Regions from separate parts of the Amedibacterium intestinale genome, predicted to be linked through region 1. Evidence: a T-box and tRNA genes for the amino acid it is inferred to sense, from the RefSeq annotation. Region 1 holds a T-box; the other regions hold tRNA genes.
What was found. The T-box of region 1 lies ahead of thrS (threonine--tRNA ligase). A T-box ahead of a tRNA ligase gene usually reads a tRNA of that ligase, here a tRNA-Thr.
Positions count from the first base shown of each region.

Region 1 (6,911 bases):
GTTTCAAAAATGTATTTATATCATCTTTTACATCAACCGCTTTAACAACACGTATATTTTGACGTTTCCATGATTTTTGTGCAATTTCTGCATTTGGAATTCCTAACTTCTCTGGCGTTGCTTTTTGTACTGCTTCAACAATTGCATTTTCATCCTCTAGACTTGTTTTATTTGCGAATTCTTCCATCTTATCATAAGCAGAAGATAATTTTTCTTCGCTTCCTTTTTTAACAAACAAGGCTGCTTGAGGATAACCATATGAAGGTGTATTGTTCTTTTGCTGATATTCTTTTTGTAAATCTTTTAATACTTTTAATTCTATCCCCTGCTGTTTTGCCTTTGCAATTGTAGCTGTAACTGCAGGTTCTGCAAGTAGACCTGCATTTGCCTTTTTCGCAAGAAGAGTTCCAGATACTTCGTTCGCAGAACCAAAGTATTTTATCTCACCTTTAATCGTATCCATATCCATACTGCTCATCAAAACTTTTTGTGGTACTGCAGCCTCTCCAAAAGCTGCAAACATACCTTCTTCAGATAACGCAGATTCATCTGTTCCTACAATATACAAATTCCCCCAGGTAACTACACTATCTAATACATAATCCGTTTTTTCTTTTTCAATCAATGTTGCACCAACATTGATAGGAGCTACAACTGCATCATATTCACTGTCTTTTTTTGATAAAGCAGCAAGCAGCGCATCACTTCCCGCTACAGTTTCAACCGTTATATTTTCTTGTCCATATAAAGGCAGCAATGCTAAAGCTGGCGCCCCTTGCGGAACTAAGATTTTTAATGGATCTTCTTTTGTAGGTTCTTTAGAAGAGCAAGCAGTCATAGTCAATACAAGAGCTGCTGCAAGTACACCTTTTAAAAATCTCATAACTGTTTATTCTCCACTTCTTTTGTAAGCATTTCAATAAATTCTTCAACATTTACAGTTTGTGAATCTTTGCTTTGTGCACGACGAATCGTTACCGTATTATTTTCAACTTCTCCATCTCCAATTACCAGCTGGTAAGGAACTTTCGCAAGCTGTGCTTCACGAATACGATATCCTAGTTTTTCATTTCTAGTATCTGCTTTGCTTCTAAATCCTAAGGCAAGCAATTTTTCATTTAATTTTTCTGCATATTCTGCGTGTTTTTCATAATGTACAGGAATGATCATTACTTGTTGTGGAGCAAGCCAAGTTGGGAAGTGTCCTGCAAAATGTTCAATCAAAATACCGATGAAACGTTCAATAGATCCAAAGATCACACGATGCAGCATAACTGGACGAACTTTTGAACCATCTTTTTCTACATAAGTTAAATCAAAACGTTCTGGAAGATTCATATCCAGCTGGATGGTACCACATTGCCATTCTCTTCCTAAAGAATCTTTGATATGGAAATCAAGTTTTGGACCATAAAATGCTCCATCCCCTGGATTTACTTTATATTCTTTCCCTGCACTTACACATGCTGCCGCAAGTGCTTTTTCACTTTCTTCCCAGATTGCTAAATCACCAATATATTTTTCTTCTGGACGTGTAGAAAGTTCAATACGATAAGATAAACCAAAAATAGAATATACACGATCAATAAAACGAATGAGTTCTTTAACTTCGCTTTCAATCTGATCTGGACGCATAAAGATATGTGCATCATCCTGTGTAAATGTACGAACACGGAACAAACCATTCAAAGCACCACTTGCTTCATGACGATGTACCTGTCCAAGTTCCCCAATACGCATTGGCATATCCTTATAAGAATGTAAGCCGTTTTTAAACACAAGCATAGAGCCTGGACAGTTCATTGGTTTAATCGCAAATTCTCTATCATCTACCGATGTTGTATACATATTTTCACGATAATTTGCCCAGTGTCCACTTGTTTCCCATAATTCTTTACTCATCATGATCGGAGTTTTAATAAACTGATAGTTTTCTTTTGTATGCTCTTCATACCAGAAATTTTCTAACAAATTACGTAAGATCATACCATTAGGCAAGAAGAAAGGCATTCCAGCAGCGTATTCGCTCATCATAAACAATCCCATTTCTCTACCAATTTTTTTGTGATCACGTTTTTTTGCTTCTTCCAGCATTTCTAGATGTTCTTCTAAAGCTTCTGCACTTTCAAAACAAACACCATAAATACGCTGAAGCATTTTATTGTTGGCATCGCCTTTCCAATATGCACCAGAATGTTTTAAAAGTTTAAAGTTTTTCAACTGTTTTACAGTTTCAACATGAGGTCCACGGCACAAGTCAATAAATTCCCCCTGCTGATAACATGTAATTGTTCCATCTTCTAAATCAGAAATCAAATCAATTTTATATGGATCATCCTTAAACATTTCCAAAGCTTCTGCCTTAGAAATCTCTTTACGAACGATACGTTTTCCATCTTTCGCAATTTTTTTCATTTCTTTTTCGATTTTCGGAAGATCTTCATCTTTGATTACTTCATCACCTAAATCAATATCATAATAGAATCCTTCACTAACAACTGGTCCAACCCAGAATTTAGCTTGTGGATACAATCGTTTCACTGCCTGTGCCATCATATGAGCACAAGAATGATTTAAAACACTTAATGCTTCATTTTCTCTAATATCAATCATAATTTACCTCCCATACAACTAAAAAAAGACTGTCGTCAAAGGACGTCAGTCTAAACGCGGTACCACCTTTTTTCCTTATGAAACTCATAAGACTCTCAAAACCTATAACGCAAGGTATACGGCACACCTTTTCAGGGGCAACTCCAAGGTAGTAAAATCAGTATTTTTTCAAAAAGCTTTCACCAGCCGCTTTTCTCTCTGCATCAAAAATATCTGTTTCATGTCCTTTTCACTGTCTTTATCTGTATACTTTATACAACAAATATGAAGTAATGTCAATTAGTAACCTTTCTATTTTAAAATAGGAATCGCATTTGTATGCTATATTTAAAATACAAAATCTCCATCTTTGAATACAGGAATCTCTTTGCCATCCTTATTTCCTGTAATACACATATCTTCATTACCAAACATAAAATCAACATGTGTTAAAGAAGAATTCGCACCCGCCTGTTTCAATTCTTCTTCACTCATTTTAGTACCATTTTCTATATTCATAGGATATGCATCACCAAGTGCTAAATGACAAGACGCATTTTCATCAAATAAGGTATTGTAAAATAATATACCACTTTCTGAAATTGGTGAATGATATGGAACTAGTGCAACTTCTCCAAGATATGAACTTCCTTCATCAAAATTTATAAGTTCTGTTAGTGCATCCAATCCTTCTTTAGCATCAAATTCAACGGCTTTTCCATCTTTAAAACGAATCCAGAAATCATTGATCATTGTTCCATTATAAAGAAGTGGACGAGAAGCATATACAATTCCATTTACCCCATCACGTTTTGGCATAGAAAAGATTTCTTCTGTAGGCATATTGGGATTAAATTCTACACCACTTTCTGTTTTTTCACTTCCTCCTGCCCAAATATGAGTTTTAGGAAGTTCAACATATAAATCCGTTCCTAAAGAGTTCACGAAATGCAAAGAATCAAAATGATACGTATTAAGTTTCTGAATTCTAGACTGGAAAGAAGCATTTAATTTTGTCCATTCTTCAATAGGATCATTATCTTCCCTTACATGAACACTAGAAAGAATTCTATCCATAAGTTCTTCTTCTGCACCAATTTCTCCTTCAAATTCTGGGAATACTACATCTGCCCATTCCTTATTTGAAACTGCAATAATACACCACTGTGTTTTATTCAACATGGTGTATTCCTGTAAGTCTTTACTTAATATTGCTTTCGCCATTCTTGCTTTACTGATTTTAGATGCATCAACTCCGTTCATAATACCTGGAATTTCAGAAATGATATGAAGAATACATGCACCATCTTTCATCAAATCTAAGCGACTATCAATTTCCCAGGGATAGATATGCTGAAGTTCTTCATCACTCTGATAGAAATAGTTACTTCTATTTATATATTCATCCTGATAAAATACCTGTACCCTTTTCGCACCTGCTTTATAAGCTTCTTCTACACAAGCTCTTGTTAGTTCAACCGCATTGACAGAAGCATTAATAATAAGAATTTGTCCTTTTTGCAGATTAACTCCTTTACGAATTGCTAATTCTGCATATTTTTGAATCATACCTTTCATATCGAAAGCTCCTTCCTTTTTTTCTTATTTTATCACATATGTGATTTTCACTACAATATCAACTTCCTTCATTTCTAAATTCATATAATAGAAAAAATCCCGTTTTAAAACAGGATTTTCATAAATTATTAAACTTCAATAATTTTCATTGTATTAGTAGCACCGCATCCTACTGGATAACCTGCAACCAAGATGATTGTTTCTCCATCTTTGATTCCATGTTCTTTTGCAATAGTACGTGCTAACTCACATTCATTGTTCTGGTTGTTTGCAACTTCAGACAATACTGTTGTTACTCCCCAGTTCATAGCCAGTGAACGCTGTGTTCTTTCATCAAATGTAACAGCAATAACTGGTGCTTTTGGACGGTATTTAGAAATACGGCGTGCTGTGTTTCCACTCTGTGTAAACGCAATAACAGCAGCAACATCCAATGTCATAGAAGTATCTGCTACAGAAATAGCAATTGCATCATTTTTTGTTCTCTGGCTAGTTTTCATAGCATTTTTCAAACGTTCATGATATGGAAGTGTTGGTTCCATTGCTTTCGCAATGCGATCCATTGTTTGTACTGCTTCTACTGGATAATCACCTGCTGCAGATTCTCCACTCAGCATGATAGCATCTGTTCCATCTAATACAGCATTTGCAACATCACTTGCTTCTGCACGAGTTGGACGAGGATTCTGCTGCATTGTTTCCAGCATGTGTGTAGCTGTAACAACTGGTTTTCCTAGTTCATTCGCTGTTTTGATAATCTGTTTTTGATATAGAGGTACCAATTCAAAAGATACATCGACTCCTAAATCTCCACGAGCTACCATGACACCATCAGCCACTTCTAGGATTTCACGCAAATTGTCAAATCCTTCCTGATTTTCAATTTTTGGAATGATCTGAATATCTGGTCTTCCTTCTTCTTCCAAGATTTTACGAATTGCCAATACATCTTCTTTTCTACGAGTAAAAGATGCCGCAATGTAATCTACACCCATTTTACATCCAAAACGGATATCCGCATCATCTTTTGCGGAAACAAATGGCATGCTTAATTTAACACCAGGAAGATTACATCCTTTTCTGCTTTTCAATGTATGTGGATTTTCGATACGGCAACGCAACTCTCCTTCTTTCTTCTCAAGGATAGTTAAACGGCATTTCCCATCATCAATTAAAATTGTTCCGCCAACTTCAACATCGTTAAAAATTTCAGGACACTGAATATGGAATTTTTCATGAGTTCCTAAGATTTTTTCGCGAACAATTGTAACTTCATCACCTTTTTCATAAGTTTCCTGTTTGTTTTCGAAATCTCCTAAACGTACTTCAGGACCTTTTGTATCTAGAAGAATAGCTACATTTTTTCCAGTTTCTTTAACAACTTCACGAATATTGTTAATACGATTTCCATGTTCTTCATAATCACCATGAGAAAAGTTCAAACGAATAATATTCATTCCGTTTTCTACTAACTTTGTCATCATTTCTTTACTTTCTGAAACAGGACCAATCGTACAAATAATTTTTGTTTTTCTATTTTCAATCATACATACTTTCCTTTCCAAATAACTATTTCACTTCTACTATCCGATTTTTATACCAAACGTTCAAATAGATTTTGTAATTTCTTACGAGACTCTCTTGGCGTGTTCAAGGCTTCTTCAATCGGTACAGATATAATCTGGTTGTCCTTAATACTAACGCATTGTCCACCAATCCCCTGCATTAACAAGTCCACTGCTTTTTCTCCCATTCGACTTGCAAGCACTCGATCGGTTGGTGTAGGTGATCCTCCACGCTGCACATGACCCAATACGGTTGCACGACCGGAAAAACCAGTATTTAGACTAACTTTTTTAGCAAATTGATGTACATCTGTAATTTTTTCAGAAATTACCACGATTGCATGACGTTTTTTCTTAATCAAATCAAAATCGCGCAATCTTTCAAGTACTTCGCCTTCTTCAAAACCTGTTTGAGAAGTTATAACGATTTCAGCGCCACAGGCAATACCTGACCAGATTGCCAAATCCCCGCAGCGATTTCCCATAACTTCGACAATAGAACAGCGATGATGTGAACTGGAAGTATCTCTCAGTTTATCGACTGCTTCTACAATCGTTGTAAGTGCAGTATCAAATCCAATCGTAAAATCAGTACAGTTAATGTCATTGTCGATTGTTCCAGGTAAACCGATACAGTTAATACCCATCTCCGTCAATGCTAAAGCACCACGATAAGAACCATCACCGCCAATAACAACAATTGCTTCTATTCCTCTTTTCTTTAGCTGCTGAACTGCTTTTTTTCTAACTTCAACATCTTTGAATTCAGGAAGTCGAGCAGAACCCAAAACCGTTCCTCCGCGATCTATAATTTCCCCTACACTGGCTTTTGTTAAAGGTTCAATATATCCCTCTACCATACCTTTGTATCCATCATAAATACCGAAGACTTCGATTCCACTGTTTAACGCCACCCTGGTAACAGCACGAATGGCTGCATTCATCCCAGGTGCATCTCCACCAGATGTTAGAACTCCTATACGTTTTACCATATAAATTCCTCCATTCACGTCCTATATGATACCATTATCTGACAATTTTTACTAGCATTTATTTTCTTCTTGAACAACCTTTCACAAAAATTTCACAAGATAGTGCACATATTCTTTCAAGAAGACGCTGAGCTGCCATCGGCTCCTGCTTTTTGCTTCCAGCCATAGCCAATTTATCTTTTAA
Region 1 covers NZ_AP019711.1:432,052-438,962, reverse strand. The annotation lists gene A9CBEGH2_RS02210 (hypothetical protein) at 1-883, opposite strand, end outside; gene thrS (threonine--tRNA ligase) at 880-2,613, opposite strand; T-box leader at 2,649-2,855, opposite strand; gene A9CBEGH2_RS02200 (aminopeptidase) at 2,941-4,170, opposite strand; gene pyk (pyruvate kinase) at 4,299-5,717, opposite strand; gene pfkA (6-phosphofructokinase) at 5,765-6,727, opposite strand; gene zapE (AFG1/ZapE family ATPase) at 6,786-6,911, opposite strand, start outside.

Region 2 (6,911 bases), 360 kb from region 1:
ATCTGTAAGTGCATTTCGTTTGAATTTTTTAAATTGTTCATATGTTTCTTTTGTTTTCTTTTCTTCTTCTTTTTGTTCCTGCATGTCCATGCGAGTGCCAAGATTAATTTCTATGTTTTCTTTGGAAACACCAAAATTTTCCGGTTTGTTTAAATATACATGAGAAGTTGTATAATCACTTTCCATTGTTTCAATAAATTCATTATTTAAAAAATCATTAAATTTTTTCTGTTCTTCACCAGGGTCAACTCGCTGACATCCAAAGCTGGATAACAATAATGCAGAAGCTAATAAGAATGCTGATAATCTTTTTGTTTTCATGATCGTTCCTCTCTTTTTATTGTAAAAAGTGAACCAGTATGCTTCTTGTTTATAACTTTGCTTTACCAGTTCTTTTTGTTATTTCTATTTTATCATATATTCCTGCTGGAGAAAAAAGAATATGTTATTTATATATCTTTTAGGGATATCTGTGTAATTGTTTATGCATGGTTTTCATTTACAATTTATCTTTCTGTTTTTATAATATTAACATTGAAGAGATGAGGGATGTCATGAAAAAAGCAGTGATAGGAATATTGGCACACGTAGATGCTGGAAAAACAACATTGTCAGAAAGTTTGTTGTATTTATCAGGCACGATAAGAAAAAAAGGACGTGTAGATCATGGGGATACTTTTTTAGATTATAATGTACAGGAAAAAGAAAGAGGAATTACGATTTTTTCTAAACAGGTTAGGTTTCAATGGGACGATTGTATTTATACTCTTGTAGATACACCGGGGCATGTTGATTTTTCATCAGAAATGGAAAGAGTCTTGCAGGTTTTGGATTATGCTGTTTTAGTTATTAATGGACTAGATGGTGTACAGGCACATAGTGAAACGATCGTAAAGCTTTTACATCATTATCAGATTCCTTATATTATATTTATCAATAAGATGGATTTATCGCATCATACAAAAGAAAAACTGATGAAAGATCTACAGGAACATTTGCATAGTGGCTGTGTAGATATTAGTGTTTCCAAAGAAGAGTGGATGGAAAATGCAGCTATGTGTGAAGATGCATTAATGGAAGAATATATCGAAACAAATATGCTTTCTGCAACATCCCTTCAAGATGCTTTTTCAAAGCAGAAATGGATTCCATGCTTCTTTGGTTCAGCATTAAAAATGCAGGGAGTAGAAGAAATGCTTCAGGGTTTAACTGCGTTGATCAAAGAAAAAACATATCCGCCTTCTTTTGGTGCTCGTGTATTTAAAATCACACATGATGAAAAAGGAAATCGCTTGAGTCATGTAAAAATTACAGGGGGAAGCTTAAAAGTAAAAACGAAGCTGAAGGAACAGGATAAAGTGGATCAGATTCGTATATATTCGGGGAATCGTTTTCAAGTGGTGGAGGAAGTACAGGCAGGGGATATCTGCTGTCTTCAAGGTCCAAAAACACTGTATGCAGGGGAAGGACTGGGAATAGAAAAAGAAGGAGAAGCTCCGCTATTAACATCGTATATGCGTTATCGCATGCTTCTTCCAAAAGGAAGCGATGTTCATAAAATACTATTACAGTTAAAAGAATTGGCACAGGAAGATCCACAGCTGCATGTTTCTTATAATGAACGATTTGAAGAAATCTATGTACAGCTTATGGGAGAAATACAAATTGAAGTGTTGAAATACCAGATGAAAGAGCGCTTTGACTGTGAAGTAGATTTTGATGAAGGAAGTGTTATGTATAAGGAAACCATAGAATCACCAGTTGTTGGTGTAGGACATTTTGAACCTCTTCGTCATTATGCAGAAGTACATCTTTTATTAGAACCACTTCCATCAGGAAGTGGAATACAGTTTGTAAATGACTGCTTTAAGGACTTAGGGGAAAACTGGCAGAAACTTATCATGACACATTTACAGGAAAAAGAACATATTGGGGTGTTAAGTGGATATCCGCTTTGTGATATGCGAATTCGTTTGATAGGTGGCAGAGCACATCAGAAACATACAGAAGGCGGAGACTTTCGCGAGGCAACTTATCGTGCAGTTCGCCAGGGCTTAAAATGTGCAAAAAGCATTCTTTTAGAACCCTATTATCAGTTTCGCATAGAGGTTCCCAGTGAATATGTAAGTCGTACGATTTATGATATTGAACAAAATGGTGGAACGTTTACGATGGATAGTAATGAATCTGACATGAGTATTCTTCAAGGAAAAGCACCGGTTTCAAAAATGCGCAATTATGCTTCTACGCTTCTTTCCTATACAAAAGGGAAAGGAAGAATGCGTGTGGCTTTAAAAGATTATGAACCTGTTTTGAACCAGGAAGAAATCTTAACTGAAATTGGATATGACAGTGAAAAAGATATGGAAAATCCAACAGGTTCTATATTCTGTTCACATGGTGCAGGTTTTTATGTTCCATGGAATGAAGTAAAAGATTATATGCATGTGAAAACAGAATACAGCAAGCAGGAAGAAAAGAAAATACATGTTTCTATATCGAAAGAGAAAACATCTTTTAAAGGGGAAGATGAGGAATTAGAAGCTATCTTTAAAAAAACTTATGGAGAAAAAAAAGAGAAAAGAATTTTGTCGAATAAAGAAACTTATGAAAAAGCTGTACATAAAGAAACAGTATATAAACCGATGGAACAATGTGTATTGATTGATGGGTATAATGTCATTCATGCTTCAAAGGAGCTGTCTTTATTGGCACAGACAAATCTTGATGGAGCCAGAAGTCAGCTTGTTCATATGGTATGCAACTATCAAGGGTATAAAAAGGGTGAAGTTATTCTTGTTTTTGATGCCTACAATATGGAAGAATACACAGAAAGAATTTATAAGCAGGATAATATTTATATCGTATATACAAAAAAAGCACAGACAGCAGATGCCTACATAGAAAGTGCAACTCATAAATTAGCTAACCAATATCGTGTAACAGTTGTTACTTCTGATGGCTTGGAACAATTGATTACCAGTGCACAGGGAGCCTATCGTATGTCAAGCAGACAGTTCTTGCAAGATTTGCAATCTCTTCAAAAAAAGGGACTGGAAAATGTTCATACCATGCAGAAGAAACATCGTACATATTTGCTGGAAGATATTCGAAAGTATGAAGAGAAGGAGTGAAGATAGCTATATAGAATTTTCAGAGAGTTTTATGCGTCATTTAATCTTCTGTTTTGGTTTTCTTTTCTAAAAAAATATGATACGATTATTAGTGACTCATAAAAGGAGTAGATTATAATGAAAGAAATATTAGGAAAAATTGATGCTTTTTGCGCTTATATAATCGCAATTGCCTTGATTTTGATTTTGTTGATAACAAGTATAGACATCAATAGTTTCAATAAGAATTTTTATGCGTCGGCATATAAAGAACTAGAAACAGCAGAGACTTTGGGGATGACAGAAAAAGATCTAAATCTTGCGACAAATACGTTGCTGGATTATCTTCAGGGAAAAAGAAACGATATTAAAGAAGAAGTTAGCGTACAAGGTGTAAAAATGATGGCTTTCAATAGTAAGGAAGAAGCGCATATGATCGATGTTCGTAATTTGTATCGTTTCGCATTGCATATAAGAAATATCAGTATCGTTTTACTTGTGGTATCTCTTGTGTATTTGCTAGTTCGCTTGCGAAAAGGAACATGGACTCTTTTAAGTATTCAGTATATGAAAACCGCGATTTTGGCAGCTGTCTTTTTTGCCATGCTGGCAGGATGGGCATTTGTAGATTTTGATGCTTTCTGGACGACATTCCATAAAATTTTTTTCTCAAATGATTTGTGGCTGTTAGATCCAGCAACGGATTTAATGATCAATTTGTTCCCGGCAGAATTCTTTTCTAAACTTGTGTTTCGCATCGTTGGTATGTTTGTAGCTAGTGGAGGAGCACTTTTCTTAGGGGGGTATTTCTATCTGCGTCATCAGTTAAATAAACTTAAGGGTAATGAAGATGCTGCATAGAAAGTTGATTTTAGCCAGTGCTTCACCAAGAAGAAAAGAATTGATGGAAGATATAGGGTTTCCATTTACAATTGCATGTGCTGAAATTGAAGAAGTACTTCAAAAGGATATTCCAGTAGAAAAAGCAATTGAGCAGATAGCTTTATCGAAAGCCCAAAATGTATTTCTGCGAAATCCAGAAGCTATGGTGCTTGGGTGTGATACTGTAGTATGTTATGGAAAAGAAGTACTTGGAAAACCCAAAGATAAAGATGATGCATACCGCATGTTAAAAATGTTAAGCGGGAAAACACACCGTGTGATAAGTGCAGTTGCTTTACTTCAGAAGGGGCATTGTGATGTGTTTCATGATGTAAGTGAAGTTACTTTTTATGATTTAGATGACGATTTGATTTCCTATTATTTGTCTTTGGATGAACCATATGATAAAGCAGGTTCTTATGGAATACAGGGAAAAGGAAAACTGCTTGTTAAAGAATTACGTGGAGATTATTTTAGTGTAATGGGATTACCTGTCGCAAAAGTATATAGACTTCTTAAAAAGTATGAAAAGTAATATTGAAAAAAAGAAGATGACCTATTATAATGTAATAGGTTTTATATGCCGGTATAGTATAGTGGTAATACAAAGCAATGGTAATGCTTAGCGCTCAGTTCAATTCTGGGTACCGGCACCATGTACGTCTGAAGCCTTTCGTTAGGAAGGGCTTTTTTTGTAAAGTAAATACCATGCGTGTGGTAATAGAGCTTTTAGTGTAAAAAAACCTCCTATGCAATATAATGAAATTGGCCGGGTAGCCAAAACGAAGGCATAGGAGGAATATGAAATGAATGACAAGAATAGTTTATCACACACATCATATAGGTGTAAATATCACATCATAATACTATCAAAATATAGAAGAATGGTAATATATAACAAATTAAGAAAAGATATAGGACAGATATTGACGATGCTGATATTCTATTTCAAAAAATATATGATTATATTTTTTTGTTATTATTACATATTGTCGTGTAGGTTAACAATATAGTGGTAATGATTGAAGAATCTGAAAAATATTACATGAAAAGTAAAATTAAAAGAATTAATGGGAGATGCAAGAAAAACAATATTTAGCATATATGCGCATTGGTTGAAAGAAAAAGATTAATACATATGTGAATTAAAATCTCTGCAAGAATTGTTGGATATAGGAGTGATTACTGAAGAAACATTTTCCATGAAGAAAAAACAATTATCAGGAATATGAAAGCTTAAAAATATTTATTTTTCAAAACATTAAATCATCATTAACTATATGATATGTATTTAACTAAATATTAAATAAATTTTACCTTCTTTTATATTTTCGTATTAAAAATGGTTGTTGTATTTTAGTTATATAAGAAGATAAATATTAGTCCTGAGGAAGTTTAGGGTAATCTTGCCAATCTTTTGGAAAACCTAAAGCATTTAAAATCAAATTATGATCGACAGTTTTAATCTTTTTTTTGAGTTGTACCATTCGGCTTCTTAAAGAATTGCTAGTTATCGCAAACTGATTTCTTGACATAAAAACTTGCATAACGATAAAAGTATTGTAGATATTTTGTCGTGATGAATTAGGTAAAATTCCATAATTTGAATGTAATTCATTTATGTATAGTGTATTTTTTCTACAAGTATAGTCTAAAAATTTATTTCCATGTGCAACAATATTCCTGATTTCGCGAATATTATCTAGAAAAGATATTATATGTTTGTAAGTTAATTTGATATTTTGATACTCAATGTTTTCTGATAAAAACCCAGAGAAGGTTTTTGCAATTTTATTTTTTTCGCTATCTTTCATATGTTTATAAAATGTTATTGTTTCTCCAAGAGTCATATAGTTTATAAGTACCCATAAAGGAACATTATTATGTTGGTTCATATAATGCTTAATAGAGTTTGGTGATTTCTCTTTCGCTTTTTTTGTTATTATTCTTGATAGTCCTGCAATAGTTTGTGTAACTTCAATAATATTATCATCTTTAAAGTTATTTGCAATTAAATATGAATAGTTTTCTCGATGATTTTCTGAAAAATAATAAGCTATCATAGACTTAAATTTTTTTTCAATCTCAAGAATTGCTTTAAAAAAGATTCCTTTTATTTCTTTGTCAAAATAATATATATGCGAAATTTCATCAAATGATGTACCATTTATATAGTGATCATTAGAATCCATAAAAAATTTACTATAATAATTTATTACATTATAGTAATTATTACATAATAAATATTTTTTGGCTGTTTCTTCGTTACTAAATGTTAACCCCCTAGATTTTAGAATAGCTATTTGTTCATCAATAGTTTTGAATGGTTTAGTCATAATTTATAATACACTCCTTAAACAAAAAGCCTCTCAATAGTGAGAGGCTTCTGCGCAGATAGGTTCACATAGAATTCTCTATCGCTTATCGTGTGAATATTATATTGCTTTTTTCAGTTGTTGTCAATAGAAAAAACAAAAACCTCTCACAATAATGAGAGGCTTCTGCGCAGATAGGTTCACATAGAATTCTCTACCGCTGCCTTTATTACTATATGCACTAAACATAAAAAAATACATGAAAAATATATTAAACATATAAAAATGTGGTTTGTTAAACTTTGATTTCTTTATTGATTATGGGTTTTCGTATTTAAAAAGAGGTTCTACAATCGTTAATTAATATTCTTGACTTGTTATTAGTTTGTATTATATCCTCGTTAACTTATTTATTATTTTGATAATTTCTTTTTCAGTTAGACATTATATAACTGAATCTCATTATTAGTTTCATTATCTCGATTAATTTTGAAACCTCTTTGTATTACAGATAAGAATTTTTACAATCTCTCTTTCTATATTCCATATTTTTGCTTTTATATATTTCATTAATGCCTACAAGATAATGCATTGTCTACAT
Region 2 covers NZ_AP019711.1:73,936-80,846, forward strand. The annotation lists gene A9CBEGH2_RS00320 (DUF885 domain-containing protein) at 1-321, opposite strand, end outside; gene A9CBEGH2_RS00325 (translation factor GTPase family protein) at 555-3,134, shown strand; gene A9CBEGH2_RS00330 (TIGR01906 family membrane protein) at 3,252-3,974, shown strand; gene A9CBEGH2_RS00335 (Maf family protein) at 3,964-4,530, shown strand; tRNA gene A9CBEGH2_RS00340 (tRNA-Thr) at 4,578-4,651, shown strand; partial or broken gene A9CBEGH2_RS12755 (transposase) at 4,802-4,936, shown strand; gene A9CBEGH2_RS12635 (hypothetical protein) at 5,174-5,227, shown strand; gene A9CBEGH2_RS00355 (Abi family protein) at 5,375-6,331, opposite strand.
Region 2: it encodes a tRNA-Thr, which carries the amino acid that the T-box ahead of thrS (threonine--tRNA ligase) is inferred to sense. The anticodon was not compared.

Region 3 (6,911 bases), 820 kb from region 1:
AAACCAGAAAATCCTGAACAATCAGAAGGACCAAGTACAGGAAATGGAGTAAACTTACCATTGTTATTTAGTTTATTAGCTGGATCCGGATTAGTACTAGGTTATGAAACAAAGAAAAGAAAAAAATAGAAAAGTAGTAAAATAACTGATTGCGATTTTGGACTTATTAATCGTATAGAATCAAGAATTTACGAATTTAAAGTCTTCTAAAATTGTTAGGATTAGCTCATTCTTAGTTTTAAGGTATGAGTTAGTCCACCCTATTTTCAGCTCCAATACATTTTTGGGGCTGTTTTGCTATTTTGAAAGGATAATGTTTATGGATAATGTAGTAAGACTAAATAAACTCACAAAAATTATAGGAGTAGTAACAACCGTTCTATTTTCTTTGATGTAACCGCAAAATAAAATAGTGTATATCATAGTAGACTAAATTATGTCACACTTATAGCTGAGATACAGTAAGCTGAGTGCTCAAGTTACTATATTATAGTAATTCGAGTATCAACTTACTATAAATCAGAAGGGTGTGACTTTATTTATGAGAACCAAGATCCAATGTGTAAATGATAATGTCAGATTAAGTCAATGGAAACAGATCATACAAAACTGTCGTGACAGCGGGCTTCCTGTAAAGAGGTGGTGCGATGAGAATAATATATCAGAACCATCTTACTACTATTATCTTAAAAAGTTTAGAGAATTGGCAATAAAAGAGGCTGATGATGATCAGGATTTTTATCCCTTAGTGGTAAATGAAGAAAAAGAAATCACTCATGAAAATATTGAAATCATAAAAGGAGATATTCATATCCACGTGCCAGATAATATTGATATTGATGTGCTTGTGAATATGTTGAAGGTGCTGTTATGCTAGGTGATATCTCAAAAGCTGAGAAGATCTATATCGCAACAGGTTATACAGATATGAGAAAATCCATTGATGGACTGGCTGCCATCGTTCAACAGAATTTCCACCTTGATCCATGTTCCAATTCTCTTTTCCTCTTCTGTGGAAAAAGTTCCTCAAAATTAAAGGCACTCTACTGGGAAGAAGATGGTTTCGTCCTGCTTTACAAGAAACTGGAAAACGGAAAATTCAAATAGCCTAGAAACGAACAGGAAGCACAGCTCATTACTTCCCAGCAGTTTCGCTGGCTGATGGAAGAGCTGCATATAGAACAGCCCAAAAGGATACAGAAATCCATGCCTAAAAAAGTATTTTAAATCTCTGTTTATCCATGATTTTATTATTTGAAAATGGTATAATAGTTAAAGAGAGTGGATTTCATGAAAGAACAGGTGTTATTAAATCTTACGGCACAACTTACTGAAATGAATTCACTTATCAAGAAATTAAACGAAGATATGCAGATCTTAAGGGATGAGAATACACGTTTGAAAAATGAAAATGCATTACTGAAAGAAGAGAATGAATATCTGAAGAAAAAACTGTTTGGAACGAAAAGTGAGACATCGCATTCACTTGGTCTTGGACAGCTTTCTTTTTTTTGATGAGGCAGAGACAGAGTGTGAAGCATAAACTTTTGAGAGTGTAATATAAACCGTGTAAGTTGAGAGCGTACGGCTCAACTCACACGGTTTTTAATAGTTTTATGTTAAAATAAAGGAGAAAAGGAAGTATGGAAATGGCAAGAAAGAAAAGAGATCCTAGGAAAGTGGCTTTGGCTCAGGCTATCCTGGATGCTGATGTTAGAATAAAAACTGGACAGTCCTAATAGAGAAACATGCATGTATTTGATACAATGATGACAACATATAAAAGAAGCAACGTAAGGAGTAAAAAAATGGCAAATAAGAAACCAGTATTTGATAACGAATTTAGAAACAATGCTGTGCGATATGCACAGGAACATAAAGATCTTTCCAGAAAAGAATGGGCTGCAAATCTAGGTATAGGCGAGAGCACATTAGCCAGATGGTTAAGAGAAGCTCGTCAATCCAGTAATGGTACCATAGAAATGAGAGGAACGGGTAATTTTGAATCTGATGAAGCCAAGGAAGTTGCACGCCTGAAACGTGAACTGCGTGATACGAAGGATGCACTTGAAATCTTAAAAAAGGCTATAGGCATACTGGGAGATTAACGAGAGCTGTATATGAACAAGTAGAAGATACCGCAGAAAAACGAAAAGAATTTTCTGTTTCCGGTGTGCTTGAGAAATCAGGCATTTCAAAATCTGGATATTATGACTGGAAAAAGCGAGATAAAAGTAAAACAGCAAAACGTAAAGAACGTGTTGTAGAAAAAAGAAAAGAAGTCCATAAAAAGTCATATGAAAATTATGGTGCACCCAAAATCACTCGTGAATTAAGAAAACAGGGAGAAGTAATTTCAGAGCGTACAGTAGGAAAATATATGCGTGAAAATGGCATTAAAGCCCAATATATCAAGCATCGAACAAAAACAACGAGAGACTGTGATTATTCAGCGACCCTTGCCAATATACTAAAAAGAGATTTTCAACAAGACGAACCAAATGCAGCATGGTGTACGGATATCACATACATATGGACGCAGGAAGAAGGATTTGTCTATTTGACAAGCATCATGGATCTGTATTCACGCAAGATCATAAGCTGGAAACTGAGCAGGACGATGGAAGTAAAAGATGTATTAGAGTGTTTGGAAAAGGCAAAAGAAAGAAGAAACATGGAAAAACCAGTTGTAATCCATAGTGACAGGGGAGTACAGTTCGTCTCAAAGTGGTATCAGGAATTAACAGCAGGAATGAAGCACAGTTATTCAGCAAAGGGAAATCCATGGGATAATGCGTGTATAGAATCATTTCATTCACTGATAAAAAGAGAATGGCTGAATAGAAAAAAGATGATTGATTATCAAATGGCGTATCAAATGGTATTTGAATATATCGAAACTTTTTACAATACAGTTAGGATTCACAGCCATTGCGACTATGAATCTCCTAATAATTATGAACGTAATTTCGAAAAGAAAAAAAGTCTCAATTAAATGTGTCCGAAATCTTGACATAGTACCACTCTTTTTCAGCATCTGTACACCTCCAGATAAAAAAATATAGAATAATTACAAATGAATACATAAAAGTCCTGTTATTCTTAATCAAAAAAACTGAGTTTTGGAAAAACAAACATATTTATCCATAGAACTCAGTTATCTAATTTATGGTGCCGACGAGAAGAATCGAACTTCCAACCTATTGATTACGAAACAATTGCTCTGCCATTGAGCCACGTCGGCAATTCCATATATAATAATAACACTTTTTTGCTTTAAAACAAGCATGAGAGAAAAAAAGCAGAAGAATACTTCATTTTAAGTTCTTCTGCTTTTTAAAGAAAGCATTGTTTTTATTAACATTTCTTCCTGTTCTTTGGGCATATGACATAATCCCATGGATACATTTGGTTTTGTTTTATCATGAAAATCGCTTCCTGCTGTTTCTATTAACTGATATTTTTGACAAACCTTATGATAAAATGCAATTTGTTCCTGTGTGTGATAACTGCTGTATACTTCAATACCGTCAATACCTAGATGTCTAATATCTTCCATTAACTGCAGATCTTCTTTCACATTGTTTCCAGGATGTGCCACTACAGCGATACCGCCTTGTTTATGATAAATGGAAACGGCATCTTCCATAGAAATATAATTTATTTTTGTATAAGCAATTTTTCCTTGTGAACAAAAATCCCAATAAAAATTTACATATGGGTTATTACTTCTTTCCCCCTGTGGGAAATATGGCTGTAAATAAGGATTCTTCTGATTTCTTTTATCTTTCATTGCAATTTCACAAATTGTTTCAGGCACATAGATACCAAATGGGGATACTTCTTTTAGTTTTTCCTCATCAATTTCAAGATGCAGCTTTTCTTTGATAAGGGATAGTCGCTTTTGGCTGCATTCTTGTTCTTGTTTCATGATATCCTGTTCTATTTTTTTATAAATAGGGGCATGAATATCAATCCCATAGCCCAGCAGATGAAAATCTTTACCTTGAAAGCGACAATCCAATTCTATGCCTGGAATAAGCGAGATGTCATGCGTATTTGTTATTTCTTGATATGCTTTCACACTATTATGATCAGTTATCGATACGGTTTGAAGATTCTGATGGTATGCCATCTCTAATAAACTTTCAGGAGAATATTCGCCATCTATACTGAATTTTGAATGCATGTGCAGATCGATATGATTCATCTTTTTTCCTCTTTTCTAATATAGTTTTATCTTATCATATAGATATTAAAAAAAGAAGAGATACTACAGAATAAGAAGGTTCATAATGCATAAATGTAGCGATATGATACATACTGAAATTGAGGTGAAATACATGAATTCAAAAAAAGTAAATAAAGCATTAAATCAGCTTTTAAAAGGTACCCATATGGGAACTTCGCTGTTTAAATTTTTACAAAAAAAGTTGAAAACAAAAAGGTTAAGAAAATTATGGAAAGAAATGATAAATACCTTATCTGATCATGAGAAAATATTGACCAAACTAATTGAAACATATGGAGGGGAACCTGTAGATACTGCTGGCATTATGGGTACTATGACAGATGTTTTATATAAAATGCGTTATATTTTTCTTTCTGATGAAAAGGATATTTTAGAGCTTTCAATTACAAGTATGGAACAAGGAAGAAAAGCCTTAAGTGCATTTGTTTTACGTAAAAAGTTTCCAAATAAAGATATAGATAAAATAGTAAGGACAATGAAAAAAGATTATGAAGAAATATTGTATGAATTAAAAAGATTTCAGCTAGAAGCACAATATGTATAGAGAGATTTTCTGTTTCATTGTATAATATACCCATGAAAAGAGGGATAAGATGAAAGTACAAGATCGTTTTTTAAAATATGTTGCTTTTGATACGCAGTCTGATAGTGCATCAACGACAACACCAAGTACATTAAAACAGTTGAAACTGGCTGAATATTTAGTTTCTGAGATGAAAGAATTAGGAATACAAGATGCACATGTCGATGAATTTGGTATCGTATATGGAAATATTCCATCTAATGTAGATAAAGAATGTGCAGATATTGGATTTATAGCTCATATGGATACAGCAGAAGATATGAGTGGAAAAAATGTAAATCCATCTATCATAAAGAACTATGATGGTTCTCGTATCGTTTTAAATAAAGAACTTGCTATTTCTATGGGTGTAGAAGAATTTGAAAGTTTAAGAAATAAAATTGGAGAAGATTTAATTGTAACCGATGGAACAACGTTATTAGGTGCAGATGATAAAGCTGGAATTGCAGAAATTTTGACGATGGCAGAAATTATTCTAAAAGAAAATCGTCCACATGGTAATATACGTATTGCATTTACACCGGATGAAGAGGTGGGACGAGGACCGGATCATTTTGATGTGGAAAAATTTCATGCAGATTTTGCCTATACCGTTGATGGTGGTGAAGTAGACAGTGTAGATTATGAAAACTTTAATGCTGCAGATGCAAATATTCAAATTCAAGGCTTAAGCATTCATCCAGGAAGTGCAAAAGGAAAAATGATCAATGCTTTGCATGTCGCAATGGAATTTCATTCTATGCTTCCAGTAAATCAAAATCCAGCTTATACAGAAGGTTATGAAGGATTTAATCATCTTTGTGATTTACATGGAGAATGTGAGCATGCAGTAATGTCTTATATTATTCGAAATCATGATGAACAATTATTTGAAAAACAGAAAGAAGATTTTAGAAGAATTGCAGATTATTTAAATCAGAAGTATCCAAAAGATACGATTCGCTTAGAAATTAAAGACAGTTATGCAAATATGCGTTCTATTATTGAAAAAGATATGCGTGTAGTTGATTTGGTTAAAAAATCAATGAAAGATATAGGAATTCATCCATCTTCTCATGCGATACGCGGAGGAACCGATGGAGCACGTTTAACTTATCAAGGCCTTCCTTGTCCAAATTTAGGTACAGGAGGGTATAATTTCCATGGAAAATATGAATATGCTTCTATTCAGGAAATGGAAAAAAGTGTAGAACTGCTTTTAAAAATAGTAGAAAATAACCTATCATAAAAAAACGGGAAATCCCGTTTTTTTATGATAACATTTTATTTTATTAAAGAAATTCCATAAGGCAACTACATTTATTGTAACGATGATTATTGTATAAATTATTAATACTGTTGTCATAGAAGGAACAACATCTAAAATAGCACTCCAATCTTCTAATAATACCCGTTTTTTTACCATGATGTATTGGTTTAATATAGTAAGTGTCATAAAAATTAGTGCAAATGTAGTTGTGCACTTTGTGCAAAGACGCTTCTTTATTCCAAAATATACATTTATTATCGTTGAAATAAGACTACATATTCCCAATATAATCCACATGTTTATCCTCCTTATATATCGATTATAACATTGTTTATTTTCGTACGGAGAGGAGGATTTCTAACATTATGTTTATATTTTATATATCTTCTTTGATGATAAGTCCTAATAATTTGGCAAGTTCTAAGGCTTGCGTACTATTTACGATAGCACCTTCCAGCATATTTTGACTAACTGCGATTCCATCAATACTGCTTGTAGAAAAATCTACACTATGTAAACTTGTATTAAAAAATTCACTTTCATTAAGCTTGCAGTTTTCAAAACATATTTTAGAAAAACTACATTGTACAAAACTGGAAGAAGAAAGTTCACATTCTTTGAAATACACTTGTTTTAATTTTGAACCACTAAAATTTGAATAACGGGCATTACAATTTATAAACATGACGTTTTGTAAAGTACAATTAGAAAATTCGATGCCCATACATCTGCAATTTTTAAATTGGATGCGGTGGACCGCTCCATCTAAAAAATGTAAATTACTGATTTCACAGTTTTCAAAAATTAAATCTACCATATCAATGTTT
Region 3 covers NZ_AP019711.1:1,251,255-1,258,165, reverse strand. The annotation lists gene A9CBEGH2_RS06450 (discoidin domain-containing protein) at 1-129, shown strand, start outside; gene tnpA (IS66 family insertion sequence element accessory protein TnpA) at 542-877, shown strand; gene tnpB (IS66 family insertion sequence element accessory protein TnpB) at 871-1,107, shown strand; partial or broken gene A9CBEGH2_RS12770 (IS66 family transposase) at 1,408-1,537, shown strand; gene A9CBEGH2_RS06430 (transposase) at 1,809-2,108, shown strand; partial or broken gene A9CBEGH2_RS06425 (IS3 family transposase) at 2,135-2,995, shown strand; tRNA gene A9CBEGH2_RS06420 (tRNA-Thr) at 3,170-3,244, opposite strand; gene A9CBEGH2_RS06415 (PHP domain-containing protein) at 3,320-4,210, opposite strand; gene A9CBEGH2_RS06410 (DUF2383 domain-containing protein) at 4,344-4,796, shown strand; gene pepT (peptidase T) at 4,846-6,063, shown strand; gene A9CBEGH2_RS06400 (hypothetical protein) at 6,058-6,381, opposite strand; gene A9CBEGH2_RS06395 (pentapeptide repeat-containing protein) at 6,461-6,911, opposite strand, start outside.
Region 3: it encodes a tRNA-Thr, which carries the amino acid that the T-box ahead of thrS (threonine--tRNA ligase) is inferred to sense. The anticodon was not compared.